4 regions of the Serratia sp. CoH_134_PS_4 genome follow, and region 1 is predicted to be linked to each of the others. Evidence: predicted binding sites of a transcription regulator. Region 1 holds the regulator's gene; each other region holds the start of a gene.
The links. The regulator CRP, encoded in region 1, controls carbon source genes, mostly activating them, when cyclic AMP is high. The targets are predictions, from matches to a motif close to ATGTGANNNNNNTCACAT.
Positions count from the first base shown of each region.

Region 2: the regulator CRP is predicted to act here: its motif matches at 2,165-2,182, upstream of deoC (deoxyribose-phosphate aldolase).
Region 3: the regulator CRP is predicted to act here: its motif matches at 2,658-2,675, upstream of AC2FCQ_RS06370 (YfcZ/YiiS family protein).
Region 4: the regulator CRP is predicted to act here: its motif matches at 1,657-1,674, upstream of serA (phosphoglycerate dehydrogenase).

Region 1 covers NZ_JBXWKI010000009.1:46,673-50,556, forward strand. Annotated here, with positions in the region: gene AC2FCQ_RS15325 (phosphoribulokinase) at 1-130, shown strand, start outside; gene AC2FCQ_RS15330 (OsmC family protein) at 169-576, opposite strand; gene crp (cAMP-activated global transcriptional regulator CRP) at 956-1,588, shown strand; gene AC2FCQ_RS15340 (YccS/YhfK family putative transporter) at 1,643-3,715, shown strand; gene argD (bifunctional acetylornithine/succinyldiaminopimelate transaminase) at 3,800-3,884, opposite strand, start outside.
Region 2 covers NZ_JBXWKI010000010.1:9,395-13,278, forward strand. Annotated here, with positions in the region: gene AC2FCQ_RS16170 (TatD family hydrolase) at 1-555, shown strand, start outside; gene AC2FCQ_RS16175 (NupC/NupG family nucleoside CNT transporter) at 766-2,031, shown strand; gene deoC (deoxyribose-phosphate aldolase) at 2,405-3,184, shown strand; gene deoA (thymidine phosphorylase) at 3,254-3,884, shown strand, end outside.
Region 3 covers NZ_JBXWKI010000002.1:234,415-238,298, reverse strand. Annotated here, with positions in the region: gene ccmI (c-type cytochrome biogenesis protein CcmI) at 1-149, shown strand, start outside; gene mlaA (phospholipid-binding lipoprotein MlaA) at 185-943, shown strand; gene fadL (long-chain fatty acid transporter FadL) at 1,070-2,410, opposite strand; gene AC2FCQ_RS06370 (YfcZ/YiiS family protein) at 2,812-3,108, shown strand; gene fadI (acetyl-CoA C-acyltransferase FadI) at 3,302-3,884, shown strand, end outside.
Region 4 covers NZ_JBXWKI010000011.1:174,207-178,090, forward strand. Annotated here, with positions in the region: gene AC2FCQ_RS17845 (5-formyltetrahydrofolate cyclo-ligase) at 1-178, shown strand, start outside; gene serA (phosphoglycerate dehydrogenase) at 223-1,461, opposite strand; gene rpiA (ribose-5-phosphate isomerase RpiA) at 1,787-2,443, opposite strand; gene AC2FCQ_RS17860 (LysR family transcriptional regulator ArgP) at 2,647-3,540, shown strand; gene AC2FCQ_RS17865 (oxidative stress defense protein) at 3,713-3,884, opposite strand, start outside.

The sequences.
Region 1 (3,884 bases):
GATGCTGCAGGGATCCTTTATCTCACACATCAATACGCTTGTGGTGCCGGGCGGCAAAATGGGGCTGGCGATGGAGCTGATCATGGCACCCTTGGTGCAGCGTCTGCTGGAAGGCAAAAAAATCGAATAAGTGGGTAGAGCGCGGCAGTCAGCCGCGCCTTTTCACCATTAGGCCACGTCGCGGATTTCAAAGCTGTGAGTCACGCTGGCGGCCTTACTCAGCATCAATGACACCGAGCAGTATTTCTCCGCCGAGAGATTCACCGCCCGCTCAACGATTTTGTCGCTCAGATCTTTACCGCTCACGATAAAGTGCAGGTTGATATGGGTGAACAGCCGCGGTGCTTCTTCACGTCGTTCAGAAGTCAGCTTGACCTCGCAATCACGCACATCATTACGCCCTTTTTGCAGGATCGACACCACATCGATAGCACTACAGCCCCCTACCGACATCAGCACCATTTCCATCGGGCTGGGCGCTTTGTCGCCCGCATTGCCGTCCATCAACACCTGATGGCCAGACGCGGATTCACCCAGAAACGTTAACCCTTCCACCCACTTAACTCTTGCCTGCATACTGGTCACTCCGGTTAATTTCTTAAAATCAGGGTACGCTTTCGCATAGAAACTGGCAACGGAACCTGATGCTAATCATGCTGAAGCGAGACAACACAAGACACCCGCCTCACTCTGTGCTACAAACAGAGCCGCAATAAATCTTTCCGGGACACTGATTTCAGGGAAACTCCCAGGGAAAGGCTCCTTTACCGGTATGTTAACAGAATGTAGCTTGCAGCTCTCCCGGCAAGTTAATATGCTAGAGCGACAGCGTATATTTATGACACGCCTCAAAATCTGCTGATAGCCACCATTAAAACAACGGCGACAACAGGTTTTACAGGGAACTCTGACCCCTGTGACACAAGGCAGCGATAACAACAGAGGATAACAGCGAATGGTTCTCGGCAAACCGCAAACAGACCCTACTCTCGAATGGTTCCTGTCTCATTGCCATATCCACAAATATCCATCCAAAAGTACGCTGATTCACCAAGGTGAAAAAGCCGAAACGCTTTACTACATCGTCAAAGGCTCCGTCGCGGTGCTGATTAAGGATGAAGAAGGTAAAGAGATGATTTTATCCTACCTTAACCAGGGGGATTTCATCGGCGAGCTTGGATTATTTGAAGAAGGTCAGGAGCGTAGCGCCTGGGTTAGGGCGAAGACCGCCTGCGAAGTGGCTGAAATTTCCTACAAGAAATTCCGCCAGTTAATTCAGGTCAACCCGGACATCCTGATGCGCCTGTCAGCCCAGATGGCAAACCGTCTGCAGATAACATCTGAGAAAGTGGGTAACCTCGCCTTCCTGGACGTTACAGGCCGTATCGCGCAAACACTGCTGAACCTGGCGAAACAACCTGATGCCATGACCCATCCTGATGGTATGCAGATTAAAATTACTCGTCAGGAAATTGGCCAAATCGTCGGTTGTTCACGTGAAACCGTTGGCCGTATTCTGAAAATGCTTGAAGATCAAAACCTGATCTCCGCCCACGGCAAAACCATTGTCGTTTACGGCACGCGTTAATCACTGAAAAAACGGCGCGATGATTCGCGCCGTTTTTTTATGCCCCAAGTCATCATGTGGCGCAGACTGATTTACCACCCGGAAGTCAACTATGCACTGCGGCAAACGCTGGTGCTGTGCCTGCCAGTGTTACTCGGCCTGTTGAGCGGCCAACTGCAATACGGCCTATTATTTTCCCTGGTTCCTGCCTGCTGCAATATTGCCGGGCTAGACACCCCTCACAAACGCTTCTTCAAACGTCTGATCGTCGGTGGCTCTCTATTTGCACTCAGCAGCCTGCTATTACAGCAAGCATTGCTTTGGCACTTGCCGTTGCCGGTGTTGATGCTTGGCCTGGCACTGCTTCTCGGCGTCAGCGGTGAAATAAGTCCGTTACATGCCCGCCTGTTGCCCGCCTCGCTGGTTGCCGCCATTTTCTCCCTCAGTATGGCCGGTACAGTTCCGCTTTGGCACGCACCGCTGCTATACGTCGTGGGTACCGCCTGGTACGGGCTGTTTACCTGGTTTTGGTTCACGCTGTGGAAAGAACAACCGATGCGCGAATCGCTCAATCAGCTCTATTTGGAACTGGCGGACTACTTTGAGGCCAAATATTCGCTGCTGACCCAGCATACCGATCCACAGACCGCATTACCGCCACTGTTGATACGCCAGCAAAAAGTGATGGATCTGATCACCCTGCTGTATCAGCAGCTTAACTTTCTACCGCACGCCAGTAACCTCGAACAAAAGCGCCTACAGCGTACTTTTCAGGTCGCACTGGATCTGCAGGAACACATTACCGTCAGTCTACATCTGCCGGAAGAAGTGCAAAAACTGGTGGAGCAAAGCCAGGCCGAAGCCATCATCCGCCGCAATGCACAGGTGATTGCCGGCCGGCTGCGCACGGTGGCACACGATATTCTCTATCACCAGCATTCTCAGCGTTTCAATATGGACAATGAACTGGCGGCGCTAGAGAAAGTGGCAGCGCAGCACCCGGATAACCCCGTTGGGCAGTTCTGTTACTACCATTTCAGCCGTATTGCTCGTCTGTTACGCACCCAACACCCGCTTTACCGACGCGATCTGATGGCCAATCAAAACCGTTTGCCGTTCTGGCCTGCGCTAGTTAGTTATCTGTCATTTAAATCCAACGCCCTGCGCAATGCGGCACGCCTGGGTGTCACACTCGCTGCCGGCAGTAGCCTCGGGATGATTTTCAACTTACCGAAGCCTTACTGGATACTGCTGACCATCATGCTGGTGAGCCAGAATGGCTACAACGCCACCCGGGTACGTATCCAGCACCGTGCGCTTGGCACCCTGGTTGGGCTGGTGCTCGCCGCCGGCCTGCTGCAACTGCAGTTGCCTGAGGCTGAAACGCTGAGCGTAATGCTGGTTATCACCCTGCTGGCCTACTTGGTCTCGCGTAAAAACTACGGGTTGGCAGTGATTGGTTTTACGGTAACGGCGGTCTACACCTTGCAATTACTGGCGCTAAACGGTACCCATTTTTTGGTTCCACGCCTGATCGATACCTTGATCGGTTGTGTGCTGGTGTTCGGCAGCACCATCTGGTTATGGCCACAGTGGCAAAGCGGTTTGCTGCGTAAGAACGCTCACCAAGCGCTGGAGAACGATCAACAGGCATTGCGTTTACTGTTGGAAGAGCAAGAGCCCGATCCCAGTGCGCTGGCCTATGCCCGCATGCAGGTCAATCAGTCACACAATGCGCTTTTCACCTCGCTTAATCAGGCAATGCAGGAGCCGGGGTTTGAATCGAGCTATCTGGCGGATATGCGCCTGTGGGTGACACACAGCCAGTTTATTGTTGAGCATCTTAATGCAATGACCATTCTGGCGCGTGAACACTATATGCTGACGCCAAAGCTGGCGGAGGAGTATCTGCAAACCTGTGAAATCGCGCTGCAAAGCTGTCAGCAGCGCCTGGAATACGACGGGCCGAGCAGCAACGCCATCATGCAGCCGCCGGATCTCCACCCAGAGATGCCGATTACCGAGATGGAACGCCACCTGCGACGCATTTTGTCGCACCTGAGTGTGATGCACACCATTTCGTCACTGGCCTGGCGCCAGCGTCCGCACCACGGCATCTGGCTGAAGCGTAAATTACGCGATCAATAAGGGCGCCGTAGGGCGCCCTTAGGTTGATGACATAGTGCTCTGTTGTTTAGTGGGAGGGGCGCGCCCCGTAATCCATGCGACGCATTAAGCGTTAATCACATCCTGCACGGCCAACTCAAACAGTGCCATACCCTCGTCAATATCCTGAATCTCTACCACCAGCGAAGGA
Region 2 (3,884 bases), on a different contig from region 1:
GAGCCTGAACTCGAGCAACTGGCGGCATTCCTGGCAAGTCAACCCCCGAAGCTGGTCGCCGTGGGGGAGATCGGCCTCGATTTGTATATGGAAAACCCGCAGTTTGAACGGCAGCAGCGGGTGTTGGCGGCCCAATTGGCGCTGGCTAAACAATACGATTTGCCGGTGATCCTGCATTCTCGTCGTAGCCACGATCAGTTGGCTGCACTGTTACGCCGTACCCCGGTGCCGCGTTGTGGCGTGGTGCATGGCTTTGCCGGCAGCTTGTCGCAAGCGCAAGCGTTCATTCGTCTGGGGTATTACATCGGCGTCGGGGGCACCATCAGTTATGAGCGGGCGCAGAAAACCCGCAACGTCATGGCCCAACTGCCGCTGACTTCTTTACTGCTGGAAACCGATGCGCCGGATATGCCGCTAGCCGGTTATCAAGGCCAGGCCAACCGCCCTGAGCGTGCCGCAGAGGTATTTAAGGTGTTATGCCAACTGCGTGCTGAATCTCCTGATGATATTGCGGCCCATCTGCAACACAACACTCACACCCTGTTTAAGCTCTGAGATGTAAACCCGTCATAAATGTGATGTCCATCACGTTATAAGATTTTCATTTGCTTCCTGTTGTATACATTTGTGACATAAATCGGTGCGGGTGCGGCTTCGCTCCGTATAATCGCATCCCGAAATCACTCATAAGCAACCCTCGCGGTATTACCGGACAGGGATGCATTTCTTTTTTTCGCAACAGGGATACTTTGCATGCAACTCATCATGAGCCTGGTCGGTATGGCGGCGCTGATCGCCATTGCCGTGCTGCTCTCCAGCAACCGCCGCGCGATTAAATTGCGCACCGTTGTCTGGGCATTTGTTATTCAGGTCGCCATCGGCGCGCTGGTGCTGTATGTCCCGGTTGGCCGAGCCATTCTTGGCGGTATGTCGGCGGGTGTCGCTAACGTCATCGCTTATGGCAACCAAGGGATTTCATTTATCTTTGGCGGCTTGGTTTCCGACAAGATGTTTGAAGTCTTCGGCGGCGGCGGTTTTGTTTTCGCACTGCGCGTGCTGCCGGTAATCGTGTTCTTCTCCTCGCTGATTGCGGTGCTTTATTACCTCGGCATCATGCAACTGGTGATTCGTATTTTGGGGGGTGGTTTGCAAAAACTGCTGGGTACTTCACGTACCGAGTCGCTGTCTGCAACCGCCAACATCTTCGTTGGCCAGACCGAAGCCCCGCTGGTGGTACGTCCCTATATCGCTACCATGACCCAGTCTGAATTGTTCACCGTGATGTGTGGTGGCCTGGCCTCGGTCGCCGGTTCAGTGCTGGCGGGTTACGCCCAGATGGGTGTGCCGCTGGAATACCTGATTGCCGCGTCGTTCATGGCAGCGCCGGGTGGATTGCTGTTTGCCAAGCTGATGGTGCCAGAAACCGAAAAAACCCACGATAAAGACGATGCGATGAAGCTGATCGCCGAAGAGGATCGCCCGGCTAACGTGATCGATGCGGCGGCCTCGGGTGCGGCTTCGGGCATGCAATTGGCGCTGAACGTCGGTGCGATGCTGTTGGCGTTTATCGCATTGATTGCGTTGTTGAACGGTATTCTCGGCGGTATTGGCGGTTGGTTCGACTATCCGCAACTGTCGCTGGAACTGATTCTGGGTTGGGTATTCTCACCGATCGCCTTCCTGATTGGTGTGCCATGGCATGAAGCGATGACTGCCGGTTCGTTTATCGGCCAGAAGATTATCGTGAATGAATTTGTCGCCTACATGAACTTTGGCGCTTACCTGCGTCCAGACGATGTGGTTGCGGCTGACGGGCTGCAGGTGCTGTCTATGCATACCAAGGCCATCATTTCCTTTGCACTGTGCGGCTTCGCCAACCTGTCATCGGTGGCGATCTTGCTGGGTGGTTTGGGCAGCATGGCGCCAAACCGTCGTCACGATATTGCGCGTTTCGGTCTGAAAGCCGTGGCTGCCGGTACGCTCTCCAACTTAATGAGCGCAACCATTGCCGGGTTCTTCTTGGCACTCTAAGCCAGATTCTGTCTTGCCCTGGCGCAACATGCTCTATGGCAGGACTCCGCCTATACTCTAAGACGGGCACAGATGCTGTGCCCGTTGTCTTTGTCCGTTTCTTTAGCGAATTTGTGAACGATATCGCGTTATTTTGTGATGCTCTTCACATATAATTCCGGCCTGTTACAGTGTTATTTCATATAGTGTGACTGTGAGCGCGAATCGCCCCGGGCGATCGTGTTCAAATAGCTATTACTGACCCTGCACGAAACGAAGGGTCATGCGCGGTGAGAAGGATCTCAGTGGCCGCCGTGGGAGCTTTGTTCCCCAGCGCTGTCTTCAAGGAACCAAGTCCGCTCGCCAACATCCAGGTTCTCAGTTGGAGAGTTTTATGACCGAACTAACCGCAGCAGCGCAACGTGCGCTGACCTTAATGGATTTAACCACGCTGAACGATGATGACACCGACGAGAAGGTGATCGCGTTGTGTCGTCAGGCGAACAGCCCGGCAGGCCATACGGCGGCCATCTGTATTTACCCGCGTTTTATCCCTATAGCGCGTAAAACGTTGCGCGAACAGGGGACGCCGGATATCCGCATTGCGACCGTAACCAATTTCCCGCATGGCAACGACGATATCGACATCGCGCTGGCGGAAACCCGTGCGGCTATCGCTTACGGTGCTGATGAAGTGGATGTGGTATTCCCTTATCGCGCGTTGCTCGCCGGCAATGAGCAAGTGGGATTTGAACTGGTAAAACAGTGCAAACAGGTCTGTCAGGCGGCTAATGTCCTGCTGAAAGTGATCATCGAAACCGGTGAGCTAAAGCAGGCGAATCTGATTCGTAAGGCGTCGGAGATTGCCATCAAGGCCGGTGCTGACTTTATCAAAACCTCTACCGGTAAAGTGCCCGTCAACGCGACGCTGGAAAGTGCTGAGCTAATGATGTCGGTGATCCGCGATATGAATGTCGCCAAAACCGTAGGCTTCAAGCCGGCCGGTGGTGTTCGTACGGCGGAAGATGCGCTGCATTATCTGCAACTTGCCGATCGTATTCTGGGTGAAGGCTGGGCCGATGCGCGTCATTTCCGCTTCGGGGCGTCCAGCTTATTAGCCAGCCTGCTGACGACGCTGGGCCACAGTGCCGAGAGGTCCGGTAGCGGTTACTGATCGATTACGTCGGCAACGCGCGATACGGCGCCTGCCTGCACCCTACATTCGCTAAAACAGGGGGATGCCTTGTTCCTGGCACAAGAAATTATTCGTAAGAAACGTGACGGTCAGCCGTTGAGCGAAGCGGAAATCCGCTTTTTCATCAATGGGATCCGTGACAATGTGGTTTCCGAAGGTCAGATCGCCGCGCTGGCGATGACCATTTATTTCCACGATATGACCATGCCGGAGCGCGTGGCGCTCACCATGGCAATGCGTGATTCCGGCACCGTGCTGGACTGGAAAAGTTTGTCGCTGAATGGACCTTTAGTCGACAAGCATTCCACAGGCGGTGTGGGCGATGTGACGTCGCTGATGCTCGGTCCCATGGTCGCCGCATGTGGCGGTTATGTCCCAATGATTTCTGGCCGTGGTTTGGGCCATACCGGTGGGACATTGGACAAGCTGGAGGCCATCCCGGGCTTTAATATTTTCCCGGACGACAATGCCTTCCGTAAGATTATTCAGGACGTAGGCGTTGCGATTATCGGCCAAACCAGCTCGCTGGCACCGGCGGACAAGCGTTTCTACGCGACCCGTGACATTACCGCGACCGTGGATTCTATCCCGCTGATCACCGCGTCTATTCTGGCGAAAAAGCTGGCAGAAGGCCTGGATGCCTTGGTGATGGACGTTAAAGTCGGTTCTGGTGCCTTTA
Region 3 (3,884 bases), on a different contig from region 1:
CGGCCCAGCATCAGGTCAAGGTGCGGGTACGAATTTCTCAGGATGGTCTGGCCACGCCGCAGGCGGGTGACTGGTTCGGTGAAAGCGCGCTGCAGAATTTCAGCGGTAAAGAGCAGATTGACGTTCAGATAAACAAGCAGGTCCCCTGAATAAAAAGACCGAACGCGTTTTCATGGAGAAGAATATGAACTTTCGCCTGACTGGGCTGGCTTTCACAACGGTATTATTGGTGGGCTGTGCCAGCACGCCACAAGATGAACCACAAGGGCGATCCGATCCTCTGGAAGGATTTAACCGGACGATGTTCAACTTTAACTATAACGTCCTGGATCCGTACGTTCTGCGTCCTGTCGCAGTGGCATGGCGCAACTATTTGCCGATGCCTGCGCGTAATGGCATCAGCAATTTCACGTCCAACCTGGAAGAGCCGGCCAGCATGGTAAACTCCTTCCTGAAAGGCGATCCCTACAAGGGGATGATCCACTTTAACCGTTTCTTCCTCAACACCCTTTTGGGGATGGGCGGTTTGATCGACGTTGCAGGGATGGCTAACCCGAAACTGGCGCGCGAAGAGCCGAACCGTTTCGGCAGCACCTTAGGGCACTATGGTGTTGGCTATGGCCCTTATGTGATGTTACCGGGCTACGGCAGTTTCACCTTGCGTGAAGAGGGTGGCGACTGGGCGGATACGGTTTATCCCGTGCTGAGCTACCTGACCTTCTGGATGTCAGCAGGCAAATGGGTCATCGAAGGGATTGAAACCCGCGCCGAGCTGTTGGATTCAGATGGCCTGCTGCGCAACTCTTCTGATCCGTACTTGATGGTGCGTGAAGCTTATTTCCAGCGGAACGACTTCCTGGCGAACGGTGGGTCATTGAAACCGGAAATCAACCCGAATGCTCAAGCGATTCAGGGCGACCTGGACGAGATAGACTCGCAATAACCTCGGTTAGCGATTGGAATGAAAAAACCCGCCCCTGGCGGGTTTTTTTATATGCGGCGGATAACCGGCAATAAAAAAGCGCCCCGAAGGGCGCTTTTGGCTTCTGTATCGACAGTATCGATAGTATTAGAAGCGATAGTTGAAGTTAGCACCGTACAACCAGGCCTTGCCCACGGAGTCGAAGGTGTATGGGCCTTCTTTGATGGTCACTTTCTGGCCGTGCATGTAGGAAATGCCGACGTCAACCGAGGCGTCTTTGTTGAACGCGTAGGTGGTACCTGCGCTCAGCCACAGACGGTCCTGATCCGGAATTGAGATAGAACGGTTTTGCGCGGGCACCGGGCTGTCATCGAAGGCGATACCGGTACGGAAGGTCCAGTTGTCGTCGTAGAAGTAGCTGGTACCCAAGGCAATACGGTAAGAGTCTCTGAAGCCTTCATGTTTCTCAAACAGGGTCTGACCGCCGTTGCCGGTAGCCTTCAACTCCTGGAACTGGCTCCAGCTGGTGTAAGCCATGCTGTAGTGGACCGCCCACTGAGGTGCAACTTTGTTATAACCTGAGATTTCCCACATTTCCGGCAGGTTCAGGTCCAAAGAGCCTGGGATGGTGCTGCCATTGGTGCCGTAAGGCAGTCCAGCGGGACCGAGCAGTGGGTTATAAGCCGACGGTAGGCTGCTTTTGTAATCACCGTCGAACTTAATTTTTACTTCAGAACGGTAGGTGAAACCGTAACGGTTGTTTTCATCCACTTCGTACAGGATACCGGCGTTCCAGCCAAAGCCCCATTTGTCACCTTTCAGATGAGAAAGCTGGGTGTCTGCCGGGATGCCGCCAATCTGCTGTGCCTGCTGCGGCGTCAGTTGTCCACTCTGCATGCCTTGTGCTGCGATCAGTTTCGGCAGTTCGCCAGCATAACGCTCGAGTTTGGCTTTGGCATAAACGGCATCGAAGCCCAGGCCGAAGCTGAAGTGTTGATTGAGGCGATAAGCACCGCTCAGGTTCAGGTTCACGGTGGTCAGGTCGGTTTTACCGCCGTAAGCACCTGCGGTGTAACCGTCGTTAAATTCGGTAGCCAAGCCATAGTTGCTCGTTACCGAGCCGCCCACGGCAAATTGATCGTTAATCGGCTGAACGTAGTGCAGGTTTGGCACCCAGGCTGTTGGGGCAATGTTTTTTGCATCCAGGCTGGCACCAGAAGGTGACTTGCCTGAAATGTCTACGTCCGGATCGATAAACACCGCACCGATAGACAGCTCTGGGCGGGTATACATCATCAGGAGGGCCGGGTTGCGGCTGGCAGAAGCCGCGGTATCTGCCATGGCGCCTTCGCCAGAATACGCACGTCCTAAACCAGCTGCTGAGAACTCATTCAGCTGGAATCCGGCGGCAGACACGTTTGAAGAAATAATTGCCACTGCAGCTGCGAGAGCTGATTTAGTAAATAGGTTTTTCTGGCTCATGACCAAAACCTCATTTTATGTGTTTATTATTTAAACATGTTACATAAAGTAACAAGGAAGCGCGCGATTGTAGGGTCCGATCTCATTCAGACAAATCAGACCAGTGGCTGAATTATAGGTCCGACCTGTGAGAATGTTGCAACATTGTTTTTTAAATATTTCCAAATTGATATCAAAAGAGAGATCTGGCTAACAAAAAACCACCCCTACATAACAAAATTCTTACCATTCCTTAGCAGACAACGATTTTCGTTTGTGATTTCCATCACTTAAAACACCCATAAAAAGTAAGTGCTAGTGATCGGTTTCGCCGCAGAGTAAAATAAGCGCAGAATCTTGTATCTTTGCGCCATTCGCTAAATGGCAATTTGGACTCGCGTGATGGCGGTCCCTGAGGAGAATCAACCATGTCAAATTCGCTGAATAAATGTAGTGCCCAGGAAACGGCCGCCTGTTGCTGTGTCGATGTGGGTACCGTGATGGACAATACGGATTGTACCGCTTCCTACAGCCAGGTATTTGCTAATCAGCAGGATGCGGAGAAAATGCTGGCCGTGTTGACCGAAAAAGCCCGCAACGTGGAATCTGATCCTTGTGACATCAGCAGTAGCATTAAACCGGTTGACGGTGGCGTGGAACTGGCGGCGGATTTCACCTTTGCCTGCCAGGCTGAAACCCTGATCTTCCAGCTCGGCCTGCGTTAATCACTGCTGTAAAACGGTGTGGGGCAAACCCGCACCGCTGCCTTTCCCTTTATCCCTCTGTAGAAAGTTGCTCCTGCTCTCAGTTTTCACTTCTGACGGTTTGCCAAATGTAAACATTTGGTTAACAATGACCTCATCAGGTCAGACCTCTTTTTTGGCCGTTGCGCTGACGTTATTTTCTTCAGGAGCGTTTATGAGTAAGGCACTGCCGTTGGTGACCCGTCACGGTGACCGTATTGCTATTGTAAATGGACTGCGTACCCCCTTTGCCAAGCAGGCAACCGCTTATCACGGTATTCCTGCGGTGGATTTGGGTAAAACGGCGGTGAGCGAACTGTTGGCCCGCAGCGGGATTGATCCGGCCCTGATCGAACAATTGGTATTCGGTCAGGTCGTACAAATGCCAGAAGCGCCGAACATTGCGCGTGAAATCGTGTTGGGCACCGGCATGAGTGTGCATACCGATGCGTACAGCGTGTCGCGCGCGTGCGCCACCAGTTTCCAGGCGATTGCCAACGTGGCGGAAAGCATTATGGCGGGCAGTATCAGTATTGGTATTGCCGGCGGCGCTGATTCCTCTTCGGTATTGCCTATTGGCGTCAGCAAAGCGCTGGCGCGTACGCTGGTGGACGTCAACAAAGCACGCACCCTGTCACAGCGTCTCAAGTTGTTCAGTCGATTGAAATTCCGCGATCTGATGCCAGTACCGCCGGCAGTGGCTGAATACTCAACCGGCTTGCGCATGGGCGATACTGCCGAGCAAATGGCGAAAAGCC
Region 4 (3,884 bases), on a different contig from region 1:
GATGGGCGGCGGCTTCTACGATCGCACCTTGCAAAACTGGCAGCAAACTGGCCCTTACCCCATCGGGTTAGCCCATGACTGCCAACAAGTGGAACAGATACCGGTGGAACATTGGGATATCCCGCTGCCGGAAATCGTGACCCCGTCGCAGAATTGGGCTTGGCAGATAGCGCAATAGCAAAAGGCCGGATAAATCCGGCCTTTGGGTTACAACGTTTTCAATCAGAGCAGCAAGCGAGAACGGATGGTGCCGGCAATTGCCTTCATACGTTGCAGTGCAGCGTCGGCACGTTCGGTTTCCGCGTCAATGTCGATGACCACGTAGCCGATTTCCGGGCCAGTTTGCAGGTACTGCGCAGCAATGTTCACCCCTTCTTCCGCGAAAATCTGGTTAATTTGCGTCAGTATGCCAGGGCGGTTTTCATGAATATGCAGCAGGCGGCTTACGTTAGCACTGTGTGCAGGCAACGACACTTCAGGGAAGTTGACCGCAGACAGCGTCGAGCCGTTGTCGGAGTATTTCGCCAGTTTGCCTGCGACTTCGTCACCGATATTTTCCTGCGCTTCCTGAGTCGAACCGCCAATGTGCGGGGTCAGGATCACATTATCGAACTCGCACAGCGGTGAGTTAAACGGCTCGCTGTTGGTAGCTGGCTCTTCCGGGAACACGTCAATCGCCGCGCCGGCTAAGTGTTTGCTGGCCAGTACGTTACACAGCGCAGGGATATCAACCACAGTGCCGCGTGAGGCGTTGATCAGAATAGAACCTGGCTTCATCAGCGCCAGCTCTTCTGCACCCATCATGTTCTTGGTCGACGGAGTTTCCGGCACGTGCAGCGTCACTACGTCGCTCATGTTGAGCAAATCGGACAGGTGGCGAACCTGCTGTGCATTACCTAATGGCAGCTTGTTCTCAATATCGTAAAAGAACACTTTCATGCCCAGGCCTTCGGCCAGGATGCCCAACTGGGTACCGATATGACCGTAGCCAATAATTCCCAGCTTCTTGCCACGCGCTTCAAACGAGCCAACGGCCAGTTTTTGCCATTCACCCCGGTGCGCTTTGGCGTTAGCGGACGGAATACCGCGCAGCATCAGCAGCAGTTCGCCCAGCACCATTTCGGCCACGGATCGGGTATTAGAGAAAGGTGCGTTAAACACCGGAACGCCGCGTTTGGTCGCCGCTTTCAGATCAACCTGGTTAGTACCGATACAGAAACACCCCACCGCCACCAGCTTTTCTGCGGCAGCGAAAACCTCTTCGGTCAGATGCGTACGCGATCGGATGCCGACGAAGTGAGCATCGCGAATGGATGCCTTAAGCGATTCGGTGTCTAACGCACCTTTGTGATATTCAATGTTGGTATATCCGGCTGCCAGCAGATTATCTACCGTGCTCTGATGAACCCCTTCCACCAACAGGAATTTAATCCTGTCTTTCTCCAATGATACTTTTGCCATTTACCCGACCCTATGTTCAGACTTCAGAAGCGGCTGTTGTCAAACAGCACCCATCCAACATAACAAAAATAACGCAGGCGGCAATACAAACGATTGCCCGCCCGCCAGTACAAGGCTCAGGGTTGTCGGCGGTTTCTGGTAGAAAATGCCATAGGGAAAGAATTAGACAGGAGCTTCGTGGAGCTAACGCTCATAATGTGACATATGTCACCAAATTTGGCGCTTTTAATAAAAGATATTTTAGCCAGTGAATTATTCGGTCTGGTGGGATCCAAGATCCTATACCACAGGGGCACTGCCTGCTGCGCCCCTGCGGAGAGATTCTTTATTTGATGACTTTCACACCCTCAGGTGTCCCAACCAGCGCCACATCGGCACCACGGTTGGCGAACAGACCGACAGTGACAACGCCGGCAATACCGTTAATTTTATTTTCCAACGCAATGGCATCGACGATGTTCAGGTTATGTACATCGAGGATCACGTTGCCGTTATCGGTCAGTACATTCTGGCGATACTCTGGCAGACCGCCCAGTTTCACCAGCTCACGTGCGACGTAGGAACGCGCCATCGGGATCACTTCCACGGGCAACGGGAATTTACCCAGTACGTCGACCTGCTTGGTCGAATCGACGATACAGATAAACTTACGCGCAATGGCGGCAATGATTTTTTCACGCGTCAGCGCAGCGCCGCCGCCTTTGATCATCTGCATCTGGCGGTTGATTTCATCGGCCCCATCGACATAGATATCCAGCGAATCCACTTCATTGCTGTCGAACACGTGGATGCCGAGGCTTTTCAGCTTGGCCGTGGAAGCGTCAGAGCTGGACACCGCCCCTTCGATTTGGTGCTTGATCGAGCCGAGTGCATCAATAAAATGGGCGGCGGTCGAGCCCGTGCCAACACCGACGATGGTGCCTGGGGTAACGTAATCCAGCGCTGCCCAGCCCACCGCTTTTTTCAGTTCATCCTGCGTCATAATATGTCCCTTGCCTCTGTACGAAAACGTGTGCGTATTATAGGGTAAATCGCTATTTTTCACTCAGGCAGGATCACACTTCTTTGCCCTAAGCCGCATTTTTAGGCGCATCGCGGCAATATGTCCCGGTGATTTTCCACCTGTAAAACGCCAGAGATGTGGCATAGTGCCTGTATCAATTTACTTTAAGGGATATCTTTCCGATGAAACGCCCAGACTATCGAACGCTACAAGCGCTGGACGCGGTGATCCGTGAGCGTGGCTTTGAGCGCGCCGCGCAAAAACTTTGTATCACCCAATCGGCAGTATCCCAGCGCATCAAGCAGTTGGAAAACCTGTTCGGCCAGCCGCTGTTGGTACGCACCGTGCCGCCTCGGCCGACCGAACAGGGCCAGAAGCTGCTGGCGTTGCTGCATCAGGTTGAATTGCTGGAAGAAGAGTGGCTGGGTAACGACACCGGCATTGATACGCCGCTGCTGCTGTCGCTGGCGGTTAATGCCGACAGCCTGGCGACCTGGCTGCTGCCGGCATTAAAGCCGGTACTGACCGATTCCCCTATCCGCCTGAATTTGCAGGTGGAAGACGAAACACGTACTCAGGAACGCCTGCGGCGCGGTGAAGTGGTCGGTGCGGTGAGTATCCAGCCACAACCGCTGCCAAGCTGCCTGGTGGATCAACTGGGCGCACTGGACTATCTGTTTGTCGCCTCAAAAGGCTTTGCCGAGCGTTACTTCCCGAATGGCGTTACGCGTTCCGCGCTGCTGAAAGCGCCCGCGGTCGCGTTCGATCATCTCGACGATATGCATCAGGCTTTCCTGCAGCAGAACTTTGATCTGTCGCCGGGCAGCGTCCCCTGCCATATCGTGAACTCATCGGAGGCCTTCGTGCAGTTGGCACGCCAAGGCACCACCTGCTGCATGATCCCGCATCTGCAGATTGAGAAAGAGTTGGATTCAGGTGAGCTTATCGATCTGACGCCGGGCTTGTTCCAACGCCGCATGTTGTTCTGGCACCGCTTCGCGCCAGAAAGCCGCATGATGCGTAAGGTGACCGATGCCCTGCTGGAACATGGCCGCCAGGTTCTGCGCCAGGATTAAATGCAAAAGGTTCGCCGTGGCGAACCTTTTGAGGGCGTTGACAAAGTGCTCTGTTGTTTCATCGTAGGGGCGCCGCATGCTGCGCCCGTTAGCATCATCAATGGGTACATCGGGTCGAACATGTTCGACCCCTACCGGTTTAGCCCCTGCGTAGTTTTGCCAACACTTCGTACTATTGCGCCGCGTTGCGCTGCAACTCAAACACCACATCCACCTGATCGTCAAAGTGAATGCTCTGCTGTTCGTAGGTTTGTGCCACGTCGCTCTCCGCCGCTGCGCCCACCGCTTTGTACATACGCGCTACTGGCATCGGCTGGTAGTTAGCGACATGATAACGAATGCTG